Regions from separate parts of the Paenibacillus salivarius genome, predicted to be linked through region 2. Evidence: a T-box and tRNA genes for the amino acid it is inferred to sense, from the RefSeq annotation. Region 2 holds a T-box; the other holds one or more tRNA genes.
What was found. A T-box is a leader RNA that pairs with one kind of tRNA and senses whether it is charged. The one in region 2 lies ahead of ACSFXJ_RS06665 (valine--tRNA ligase), so its partner is inferred to be a tRNA-Val.
Positions count from the first base shown of each region.

Region 1 (6,329 bases), 720 kb from region 2:
CCGCGGTAGGACGCCCTGATGTTTTGCGTACCATTTTCGACTCGATCAATCCGTCCCGTTCCATCGTGCCCAGATGGCGCCGAACCGCCATTTCCGTAATCCCGAGCCGGTCTGTAATTTCTTTGGTGCTTAGCGGACCGGAGGTTTTCATCATTTGCAGGATTCGGTCGCGTGTGGACAAATCTTTTGTTTGACTCATGGTAGATCACCTATATATATTGGATTCTACTGCATTGTATTGAAATATGTTATCTTAGTCAATATAAAAGTATAGTAAGTATAGTTAATATTACGGAAAAATCCGAGGAGGCAGTCTATCATGTTTAAAAATAAAACCGTAGCGTTCATATATGCTCATCCGGATGACGAAACGTTCGGTTGTTCTTATTTGATCCGGCAAATTGCCGACGAGGGCGGTGTTCCCGTATTGCTGACGGCCACGCGGGGAGATGCGGGGAAAACCGGACGTCTGGGTGAAATGACCCGGGAAGAACTGGCGGCAAAGCGGGAAATCGAACTGGAGAACGCAGGAAAAATATTGGGCATTCAGGTGATTGAGCAGCTTGGCATGGGGGACGGTAAGCTGAAAGAAGTGGATCCCGCACTTTTGCAGGATAAAATCGCCGATTTCCTGGTGCGTCATCAGGCCGAAATGGTCGTTACTTTTCCGGAGGACGGCATTTCCGGTCATGCGGATCATATCGTGATTCATCATGCGGTCAACCAAGTATTGTTTGACGGTAGGGCCCCTTCGGTTCAAAAATTGTATTATAATCGAATGGGTACGTATGGGGCTGAATCTTCCAGCTTGTTGGTCATTGAAGAAGCGGGGAAATGGGATGTGAAACGCAGAGCGCTTGCAGCCCATGAATCGCAAATTTTAAGCATAGAGCGCGTTTTTGGCAAGCTCGGACCGGAAGTTCCGCCGAATCATCGGCTGGAGGCGTTTGAGCTTGCATGGGAGCGAGGATAACCGAAGGGGAGGAAACGGGTATTGAAAGGTTGGGTTACGGCCGCGGTCCTGGCTGTCTGCTTTGTCGTCTTAGGGATGGGCATACATACGGATGCGGTTAAGGAGATTGACTGGGCCGTCGGGGATTTTTTCTTTAACCTAAGAGCGGATGGGTTAAATCCGGCGGTTAAGGCGTTCTCGGGGCTTGGATCGACCATGGGTTATGTCATTATCTTTGTCATTGTATTGATCGGCGCATTATGGCTTCGCAAATGGAAGTCGGCCGTTTGGCTGACGGTCGGCCTGGTTGCCGGATGGCTTCTCAACAAAGGGCTGAAAGCCTTGTACCACCGGGAGCGCCCGGTATTGTGGGAGAATCTGGTGGAACCGGACGGGTTCAGCTTTCCGAGCGGCAATGCGATGGTCTCGGCAGCGTTTTACGGTCTGCTGGCCTTGATGCTATTGCGTTCGCGAAAAGGATGGGTTAGAAATTGCGGGATCCTGGCCATGATCGTCGTCGTCTTGATCGGAGTCAGCCGAATGTACTTGGGCGTGCACTTTGTAAGCGACATTGCGGGAGGCTTTTTGGCCGGAGGATGTGTCGCAGCCGTCTGCTACCAGTTATGGAGAAAAGCCGGGGAATGATCCCCGGCTTTTTTGCTTATAGGTGCTATTTCGTTATGCGGTATGTTTAACTTTCATTTTCGGATTCGGATTCGTACTTGCAACCGTTTCGTCCGCTTTGTTTTTGCGGAAAAGGTTCCGCAGATAAGGAAGAACGTAGCGGTCAAGTCCGATTTTACCGGCATTGGCGGCAGCGACGACGACAAGCACTTCAAGCAACAGCATTTGGGCGTTGGTGCTTACGGTTCCCGAGAAGAGGAACGCGGCGTTCATCACAAGTCCCATCAGGGCGGCGAAAGTAGTGAATGTGCCGAGCAAGAGTCCGAGACCGACCAGGAACTCGCCGTAAGGAACAAGGACGTTGAAGAGGTCTACGTTCGGAAGAGCGAAGTGCTCGAGGAATGCGGCCCACCAGCCTTGTACGGCGGGATGATCACCGGCACTGTTGGCGATTGCCCCGTTTAAAAATCCGGCGGCGTCGAATCCGCCCGTAATTTTGTGCCAGCCGGCCGTAATCCATTCGTAACCAAGGTAAATCCGAAGCACGGTAAGGAACCACATTGCGAATTTGTTTGTTCTGAGGAAATTGTTAAACATAGTTATCACTCCTATGGTTAGTTTTTTCTTTATAATGGTGATTCATTTCACAATTATTGAGTTAGGCAGTATGTTTCATTTTCATGTTCGGGTTTGGTGTGTCAGCAACCGTTTCGTCCGCTTTGTTTTTGCGGAAAAGGTTCCGCAGATAAGGAAGAACGTAGCGGTCAAGTCCGATTTTACCGGCATTGGCGGCAGCGACGACGACAAGCACTTCAAGCAGCAGCATTTGGGCGTTGGTGCTTACGGTTCCCGAGAAGAGGAACGCGGCGTTCATCACAAGTCCCATCAGGGCTGCGAAAGTGGTGAATGTGCCGAGCAAGAGTCCGAGACCGACCAGGAACTCGCCGTAAGGTACAAGGACGTTGAAGAGGTCTACGTTCGGAAGAGCGAAATGCTCGAGGAATGCGGCCCACCAGCCTTGTACGGCGGGATGATCACCGGCACTGTTGGCGATTGCCCCGTTTAAAAATCCGGCGGCGTCGAATCCGCCCGTAATTTTGTGCCATCCGGCCGTGATCCATTCGTAACCAAGGTAAATCCGAAGCACGGTAAGGAACCACATTGCGAATTTGTTTGTTCTGAGAAAGTTGTTAAACATATGTATCACTCCTATGGATTAGTTTTTGATTTGTTTTTGTTGGATGATCATCTTGATGTCTTTATTATAAGTGATAAATTTCACATGGTATGTGATTTAAATCACAGATGATTAAATTTTTATTATTAAATTTTTAAGAGCCTTTCGCTAAGGGGCGAGAGGCTCTCTTCATTGTTCTGTACTATCTATTTTTGCTGTTGTTACTTTGGCGGGACTCGGCTGTTTGATCTTGATGTGCGGCGGACTTTTCTTCATGGCCATTCAACATCTCATCAACGACATCCTCAATCATGTCCGTGGAAGATGTCGGATTTTTGGGAACCGGTATGGGATCGACACCAGGGCCGTAACCAAGGCCTTTATATTCTTCTTGTTCCTTTTTCATCTTTGATCCATCCTTTCCGCTGATCTATGTAAACCGATAACCTGCGGGAGTCATCATGAATCATCCGCAGGCCGATGGATTTTTGCGGTGTTAATGGCTGGCTTTAATATGGCCTTTCGGCGCGACTTTATGCGAAAGCAGCTCGGATACCGTGACAAAGGAAAAGCCCTGCTTTTTTAACTCCGGAAGAATGATTTCCAGAGCTTTTAAGGTTTGCGTGCTGTTGTGGACAAAATCATGCATCAGGACAATATCCCCGTTTCGCGTTTTATCCAACACCTTGCTCACAATTTTGTTAACCCCGGGCGCCTTCCAATCTTGAGTGTCCTGGTGCCAGGACCATAACACCATTTGCAGATGATGTTGTTTGGAGAGGGAAATAATACGATCGTTATAATACCCTCCGGGAGGACGGAAGAGGGCGGGCTGTTGACCTGTCGCCTTGAATATGGCCTCCTGGGCTTTCGCCAATTCTTTATCCATCCGGCTGGAGGAGATACCCCGAAATGAAGGATGGGAGAAGGAATGATTGGCGATTTCATGGCCTAATTTCAATTCTTGACGGACAATTTCCGGGTGCTCCTCAACTCGATTGCCGATCAGGAAGAAGGTTGCTTTTGCCTGGTACTTCTCCAAAATCTTCAATATTTCTACCGTTTGATGGGGATCAGGTCCGTCGTCGAACGTCAATGCAATATACTTCTGATCGGTGGGTACCTCCCATACGATGTCTCCCCGTTCTTCATAATATCTACGGTCCTTGAACTGGGAGGCCGGGTTAGCCTCGGCCCTTAATGACGGCAAAGTAATGGCGAAGGCAAGGGCCATCGCAAGTGCTGGTTTAAGTTTCAACATCGGTACAGCTTCCTCCAGTACATGTTGTCATCCCACCGGATGCCTGCGAACTCGGTATTTGCTTATTTTTGCTTCAAGACGATAAATTTATCCGGCAATTTTGAGAAAAAAGGATTGACAACTGCTTGCCCCCTTGGTAAGATATTTCTTGTACTCACCAATTTTATACGATCTGTTAGCTCAGCTGGGAGAGCACCATCTTGACAGGGTGGGGGTCAGTGGTTCGAGCCCACTACAGATCATAGCCGAGAGCCCTTGTGTAACAAGGGTTCTTTTCTTTTTGTCTGCATTGGTATCCACCTTGAAATAGGCATCTGGGGACAATTTGGGGACAAAACGAAGGTTTTATTCATTTGAATTTAGACGTTAAGTAACTACATTGAACTAAATTAGATTTTCTTGCAAATTTATCACATTTGCCCGGCCATTCCTCTTTAAAATGGGCTAATTCTTCCATATACCACTTTGGTGTGTCGTGCCACAAAAACATTTTATTGATATTGTCGATCATCGATCATCTAGCGAGCATTTTTTATAGTTATAGTTTTAAAAGGAATACTTAATTATATGTCGAATTGGTAATAATCGTCGGATAGTGGAGGGGAAAGATGAAATCATTATTCTCGGGGTTTTACACTCCAACTGAAGAGGAATTTAAACAGTTATGGAACGAATGCACATTCGTATTTGATGCAAATGCACTGCTTAACCTTTATAGGTATTCAAAGGAATCGAGAGATTTATTGTTTTTAGTGATGGAACTAATTAAGGACAGAATGTGGATTCCTCATCAAATTGCTTTAGAATATCATAAACATATGCTTGATGAAATACATAATCAAAAAATAGCGTATTCGAATATTTCTAACCAAGTGAAATCAGCAGTTACCACTATAGAAGCGTATCTTAAGGATCTTCGTCACTCGAACATAATGATTGAAAAAATAAGCGGTATTCTGAATGATGCGTACGATAAAATTGAACAGGAATTAGATTCTCAAAAATCGAGTCAACCTGACTTGGATCGCATTAGAGACAAAATAGACTTGATTTTTGATAACAAAATTGGACAGGAATATACTCAGGAAAAGCTTGATGAGATATATAAACAGGGTGCTTACAGATACGAGAATGATATTCCACCTGGCCACAAAGACAAAGGAAAAGGCACAAATTCAACCGTGAACAACGGACTCAAATATATAGATAAGTATGGAGATTTGATTTTTTGGCTACAGATTCTTGATAAATCAAAAGAGAAATCAGTCAAATCAGTAATCTTAATTACTGATGATAAAAAGGAAGACTGGGTTTATATAATTAAGGGAGAACGAAAAGGCCCACAACCAGAATTGGTACATGAATTTATGAGAGAAACTGGTGGAAAGCGGTTTTATTTGTACAACACTGAGCAATTTCTTAAATATGCAAATCGATTTTTGAAATTTCCAGACGAAACACTAGATACTACAGAAATTGATAAAGCAATAGAAAATGTGAAAACCACAAAGGAGTTACTAAACGAACTTCAGGGAGCAACAGTTGTTGACGTTGATATCTATAAAAAGGAAAAATATAGACAGAGAAAACTAACGTTGTTTGGATATATGGCTATTTTAAGAGTAAATGAAGAGGTATCTCCCCAGTTATTAGCTACAATTTTTATTAGCGATCTTACAAAATTAACTGGAGGAGATTTTGTGACTCTTAATGTATTTTCTAATGAGAAGGATGAAATTGTGGTACATTTCAGGTCATCTGAAATTTTAGATGAAGATATTGTTGAAAAAGTGAATAAAACTTTAACCAGTAATCAACTCTTATTGTCAAATAATGTTTTTAGGGTGCTAAAGCTATTTCCGACAGATAATAAGACTCAAAATTTTTTAAACATTCAAGATCTAGAATAGCTATCGAGCCTAATCCCTTATCGGATAGGCTCTTTTTTGTTTTACGAAAGAAGGAGAACAATTCGATTAATTTATACGATCGTATAGAAGAGATAAACGAAAATTCTGCTTGATAAACTCGAGGATCTTGGCAAAACAATTCAACTACTTGGCATAATTAAGTTGAAATGTACTTTTCGAATCGAAAAAATCGCAAAAGAGCCCCTGACATATTAGTCTGTAGGCTTTTTTGCATTTATGCTTAACAGAAGTCGTAACATGTTCGATTTCATTGGCAATCCTCGATTTTTGAACCGTTAACAAAGAAACAACCGGACACTATAGCCTTAGAAATATACGAGTACACGTTTGCCTCCTTCGAGTGTTTACAACTTCTACTAGGAACTATAGCGTATTGCTAAGTGT
Region 1 is NZ_CP195592.1:2,220,919-2,227,247, forward strand. Features, by position in the region: gene ACSFXJ_RS09880 (helix-turn-helix transcriptional regulator) at 1-199, opposite strand, end outside; gene ACSFXJ_RS09885 (PIG-L deacetylase family protein) at 320-973, shown strand; gene ACSFXJ_RS09890 (phosphatase PAP2 family protein) at 995-1,597, shown strand; gene ACSFXJ_RS09895 (DoxX family membrane protein) at 1,631-2,173, opposite strand; gene ACSFXJ_RS09900 (DoxX family membrane protein) at 2,235-2,774, opposite strand; gene ACSFXJ_RS09905 (hypothetical protein) at 2,956-3,159, opposite strand; gene ACSFXJ_RS09910 (polysaccharide deacetylase family protein) at 3,250-4,014, opposite strand; tRNA gene ACSFXJ_RS09915 (tRNA-Val) at 4,184-4,256, shown strand; gene ACSFXJ_RS09920 (PIN-like domain-containing protein) at 4,623-5,924, shown strand.
Region 1: it encodes a tRNA-Val, which carries the amino acid that the T-box ahead of ACSFXJ_RS06665 (valine--tRNA ligase) is inferred to sense. The anticodon was not compared.

Region 2 (6,329 bases):
ATTTTGAAATTCGAAGGCTCCTATCACGGGCATGCCGACAGCTTGCTGATCAAAGCGGGATCCGGCGTTGCGACGCTGGGATTGCCCGACAGCCCGGGTGTTCCGGAAAGTGTAGCCGCAAATACGATTACCGTACCATATAACGACTTGGCTTCGGCAGAGCTTGCATTTCAGCGTTTCGGCGCGGAAATCGCCGGCGTCATCGTCGAGCCCGTGGCGGGCAACATGGGCGTGGTGCCTCCGCAGCCCGGATTTCTCGAAGGGCTGCGCCGTTTGACGACGGAGCACGGAAGCCTGCTCATCTTCGATGAAGTCATGACAGGGTTCCGCGTCCATATCCATTGCGCTCAGGGACGTTTTGGCGTGACGCCGGATCTGACCTGCCTCGGCAAGGTCATCGGCGGAGGACTTCCTGTAGGGGCGTATGGCGGCAAACGCGAAATCATGGAGCAAATCGCTCCGAACGGGCCGATTTACCAGGCGGGGACCCTGAGCGGCAACCCGCTGGCCATGACGGCCGGGTTCTCGACCTTGTCGTTGCTCACTCCGGACGTATACGACCGTCTTGAATCGCTGTCGGCAAGACTTGAGGCCGGTTTTACGGCTAATGCCAAGGAACGGGGTATTCCATGCACCATCAACCGCGTCGGCTCGATGGTTTGTCCGTTCTTTACGGACAAGCCGGTTACCGACTTCGAATCGGCCAAGAGCAGCGATCTCGATATGTTCCGCCGCTATTTTGCGGCGATGATCGAAGAGGGCATCAATATCGCGCCTTCGCAATTTGAAGGGATGTTCGTTTCCGGCGTGCACACGGAATCGGACATCGACGCCACAATCGAAGCGCACCGCCGGGCGCTGCAAAAGCTGTGAGCGTACGCCGGATTTCCTGGCACAGGCGCGGTGAGTGGCTGGAGCTGATGCCGGGCAAACTGAATCCGCCGGAGCAAGGGGGCCGCTATGAAGCGGCCCTGCTTTGGCTTGAACGCGAGCTTGGAATGCCCGTCAAGCTGATCCGGTCGCTTGATGCGGCCGAAGGGATCAAGCTTGCCGGCGACCGGCTGCGCCTGCGGGTATTTCCGCCGGAAAACTCGCAATATGCCCCGGCTGAGGAACCGGTCTCGGTTTTGTTCGAGGACGATTTCTGTCTTGTCGTGCATAAACCCGTCGGAATGAAGGTGCACCCTGACGGGGCAAGCGGCGAGCCGTCGCTGGCGAATCTCGTCTCGGGACTTTATTATCGGCGCGGAGAGCGGATCGCACCCCAACACATCCATCGCCTGGACGAGAATACTTCCGGGCCTGTGCTTTACGCCAAAAACCGGTTCGCTCAGCTTAAACTGGACGCCGCTATGGCTCGCAAGGAAATCGGCAGAAATTATGTCGCGCTTGTGGAGGGACACGTAAGTCCGTCACTGGCACTGATCAACGAGCCGATCGGCCGGGACAGGCATCATGCTTCGCGCCGCCGGGTTTCCCCTTCTGGCAAGGAGGCGAAAACCCGGGTCGAACTGGTTGAAACCTTTCCGGGCGGAGCCAGCCTTGTCCGGTTGATACTGGAGACGGGAAGGACTCACCAAATTCGCGTCCATTTAAGCCATGCCGGCCATCCGCTGATCGGCGACGCCCTTTATGGGGGAAACACGAAGCTTTTGCCTTATCAGGCGCTTCATGGGGAAAGCCTTGCTTTCCCGCATCCGTTGACGGGTGAGCAGATCCGGGTGGAGGATCCCTTGCCGGAAACATGGGACCTGGTCATAAAGAAATTGCGTACCTTTTAAGAATCCGCGCAGCTCAAGAAATCCGGGAGCGGGCGTCAAACGCAGGGACGTTGAACGAGGATCGATTCCCGTTGAACATCAAACCGCCATTCCGCCAAAAAGCAGGCATGCACTCTTTTTTCAAGCATATAGATAAAACGAGCGATGATTGGACCATGCATTTTACCGGATACGAAATCATGTTTGGATATGCTGAAAGGAGGTAACATTTTTGGCGGATCAATCCTATGGTCTGAGGTTCGATATTTATGAACGAGTACATTTGTCGGAGAATGTGGCCGGTATCGAAGAGCTGGAGGAAATTGAGCTGATCCCGAGAATTCAAGTCATTTCGGGGGACGAATATGCTTCTTTGCGCGGTCATCTGCTGCTTTCGGGTCTTTATCGCGGAGAGGGAGGCCCTCAGGAGCTGGAACACTGGATTCCGGTGGAAATCACGATTCCGCTTACCCGAGTCGGCAGACTCGAAGACATTGCGGTGGAGATCGAAAATTTCGATGTCGACCTGCTTAGTGCCCGCAGTCTGAACATAACGGGCGTGTTATCCTTAAAGGGCATCGAAACCTCATCGTTGACCACGGAAGCCGAAGAATGGAGAGACCGGGAACTGGTCGTCGCCCATGAGCCAGGAGCGGAGGCCGACCTGCGCGGGGATGAGGAGGCTGAACGGGAAGCCGAAACGGAGCGGCAGTCTTTTAACCCTTATAGCGTAGAGAACTTCGAGCGGAGTTATACCGAGCACTTCCGGGCATGGGAGCGCGAAGCCTTACCGGATTCGGATGCTGTGGAACCGATCGAATCCCAGCACAGGGACGAGCAGCAATCGGTACTTACATGGAACGATGCGTCATCGCCTTTGTTTGCCCAATCCGTTGCGGAGGACAAGGAGGGCGGTACGGAGGAGCAGAACGATATTCAGAGGGAGCCCGAACTGACTGAAGACGATGTACTGGAACAGGAATTGGCCGGCGTCATCAAGGCGGATGCCCGCCAGGACGTCACGGTCACGGAGATCGTTCTGGACGGAACGGCGGAAGAGAATAAGGACGGCCCGAGCAGGGAAGACGAGGTTTTGGCTCAAGTTTCGGAAGAAGCGTCCAATCAAACGGAGCAGGAGATTCCTGTATACGAAGCTTCTGTCGAATCGGAGAACGGGCAAACGGTTTTTGCCGAAGCGGAACCCGCCGATCAGGCCTCTGAAATCCGGCCGGAGGCTGAAGAAAAGAAGGAACTTAAAATTGCCCTTGGCAGTAAAAAGAGTGCGGACAGCAGTCAGGACAATCAGTTCGGCATCACCAAGCTGTTGTCCGCGCAACGGGTAGAATCGGAGAGCGCTCCCCACAAACCGGAGGAGACTGCGGTTCCCGCTGCAGTGGAGCAAGGCGACGGCGAGGAGGTACGCTGGAAGAGCCTGTTTATCGGCAATGCCCAGGAGCAGACGCCTTTCCGCAAAGTCAAACTGGTTATCGTTCAACGGGAAGAAACATTGGATGAAATTGCGGAGAGATATCAGCTCAGTTCCAGGGAACTGCAGCTTTACAACCGGCTGTCCGAGCAAAATTTGGCCGAAGGCCAGGTATTGTACATCCCCTGACAACGTTTTAAACTTCATCCGTTAAAGCTGCACGGAATATCGTGCGGCTTTTTTGATGATTGCGGAATTTATAAGAAAGAAGTTTTTCTTGCGCCAGGTTGACTCAGGTTTAGATTCAAGCTATTATGATAAAGATAAATGCTAAGATTACCCTAAAAGTACGTTTTCTAAAAAGCTGATTTAAAGACTTGGAATGGGAAGAGTAGGCAGTGAGCCCTTCAGAGAGCGGAATTGCAATGCTGGAAAATTCCGCAGGATGCAGCTGTACGAAGTCGCCCGGGAGTCGTCCGTTTGAACCGTAATTTTTTTCGTTATGTGTAGAACGGGCCGGCCGCAGCCGTTATCTGCATGAGTGTCGCAAGCTGGTTTTTCGGTTTCAGCGAAATCGGGAAAATGCAAGCCTGCGAAACAAAGGTGGTACCGCGAAAGTAAAGCCTTTCGTCCTTTGAGACGAGGGGCTTTTTGTGTTTTCTAGCCTAGTTTATTTTGTAACGGAGGTTTGAACCCAATGACAGAAAACCATGAGCAATCTTTGTCGGCGGAAATGCCGACCACGTACGACCCCAAAGCGGCGGAGCAGAAATGGTACCGCTATTGGATGGAAGGCGGCTTTTTCAAGGCGGGCCAAAAGCCGGACGCTAAGCCGTACACCATCGTTATTCCACCGCCCAACGTAACGGGGATGCTCCATTTGGGGCATGCGCTTGACTTTACTTTGCAGGATATTTTGATCCGCACGAAACGGATGCAGGGCTATGACGCGTTGTGGCTGCCCGGTACGGACCATGCGGGGATCGCCACCCAAACCAAGGTCGAACAAAAACTGCGTGAGCAAGGTAAATCGCGGTATGACCTGGGGCGCGAGAAATTTCTGGAACAGGTATGGGAATGGAAGGACCAATACGCGAAGACGATTCATCAGCAATGGGAGAAGATGGGCTTCTCGCTCGACTACTCGCGTGAGCGTTTCACGCTGGATGAGGGACTTTCCAAAGCGGTCCGCGAAGTGTTCGTCAAGCTTTACGAAAAAGGGCTCATTTATCGCGGCAAATATATCATCAACTGGGATCCTGCCGCCAGAACGGCCCTTTCCGATATCGAAGTAGAGTATAAGGAGGTCAATGGACACCTTTACCATCTTCAGTATCCGCTGAAGGACGGAAACGGGCACATTACCGTGGCGACGACCCGGCCTGAAACGATGCTCGGCGATACGGCGGTAGCCGTTCATCCCGAGGATGAGCGTTATAAGGACCTTATTGGCAAAATGCTTGTTCTGCCGATTACCGGCCGGGAAATCCCGGTCATTGCCGACGAATACGTCGATAAGGAATTCGGCAGCGGCGCGGTAAAAATCACCCCGGCCCACGACCCGAACGATTTTGAAGTCGGCTTGCGCCATGACCTGCCGCAAATCATCGTGATGGACGAGAGCGGCAAAATGAACAAGGAAGCGGGCAAATACCAAGGGTTGGACCGCAGTGAATGCCGCAAACAGATCGTCAAGGATTTGCAGGAGCTTGGCGTCTTGATCAAAATCGAAGATCATGTCCATCAAGTCGGACACAGCGAGCGGACCGGAGCGGTGATCGAGCCATATCTTTCGACGCAATGGTTCGTAAAGATGAAACCTCTCGCCGAAGCGGCGATTGACGCGCAAAAATCGGGTAAAGGCGTTAACTTCGTTCCAGACCGATTTGAAAAAATTTATTTGCATTGGATCGAAAATGTCCGTGACTGGTGCATTTCCCGCCAGTTGTGGTGGGGACATCGCATCCCGGCCTGGTACTCGGAAGAAACCGGGGAGATGGTCGTTGCTCGCGATGAGGCGGAAGCGCGGGCCAAACTCGGACGCGATGATCTTAAACAGGACGAGGACGTACTCGATACCTGGTTCAGTTCCGGCTTGTGGCCGTTCTCGACGCTCGGCTGGCCGGACGGAAATAGCGAGGATTTCAAAAAATACTTCCCGACGGATGTACTCGTGACCGGCTATGACATCATCTATTTCTGGGTTGCGCGCATGATTTTCACTTCGCTCGAGTTTACGGCCGAGCTACCGTTTAAAGATGTGCTGATCCACGGTTTGATCCGGGACAGCGAAGGACGCAAGATGTCCAAATCGCTCGGCAACGGTGTCGATCCGCTCGAAGTGATTGAAAAATACGGTGCCGACGCCATGCGTTACATGATCTCCACCAGCAGCACGCCGGGTCAGGATCTCCGGTTCCATTGGGAACGCGTCGAGCAGGCCCGCAACTTTGCGAACAAAATTTGGAACGCGTCCCGGTTTGCCTTGATGAACCTGGAAGGCTTCAGCGTAGACGATATCGATATCAGCGGCGATCTTGCCACGGCGGATCGCTGGATTCTTCATCGCTTCAACGAAACGGCACGGGAAGTGACCCGTCTGATCGATGCCTACGAATTCGGGGAAACCGGCCGTCAGCTGTATAACTTTATCTGGGACGATCTTTGCGACTGGTATATCGAATTTGCAAAATTGTCCTTGTATGGTGAAGATGCGGCGGCAAAACGTAAAACCCAGTCTGTTCTCGCCTATGTGCTTGATCGGACTTTGCGCCTGATCCATCCGTTCATGCCGTTTATTTCCGAGGAAATATGGCAGCACTTGCCGCATCGCGGGGAAACCATTACGCTTGCGGAATGGCCGACGTACGATGCTGCGCTGGAAGCTCCGGATGCGGTTCAGGAAATGAACCTGCTTGTCGACGTCATTCGTGCCGTACGGAATATTCGCGCCGAAGTAAACGTGCCGATGAGCAAAAAAATCGAGCTGCTTGTTAAGCCTGCATCCTCCGAGCTGCTTTCCATCGTGGAACGCAACGCCCATTATATCCGCAGATTCTGCAATACGTCCCAATACGAGGCTTCCCTTGAAGCATCCGTGCCGGACAAGGCGATGACCGCGGTGGTTACCGGGGCCGAGCTGT
Region 2 is NZ_CP195592.1:1,499,599-1,505,927, forward strand. Features, by position in the region: gene hemL (glutamate-1-semialdehyde 2,1-aminomutase) at 1-873, shown strand, start outside; gene ACSFXJ_RS06655 (RluA family pseudouridine synthase) at 921-1,781, shown strand; gene ACSFXJ_RS06660 (LysM peptidoglycan-binding domain-containing protein) at 1,993-3,375, shown strand; T-box leader at 3,556-3,824, shown strand; gene ACSFXJ_RS06665 (valine--tRNA ligase) at 3,884-6,329, shown strand, end outside.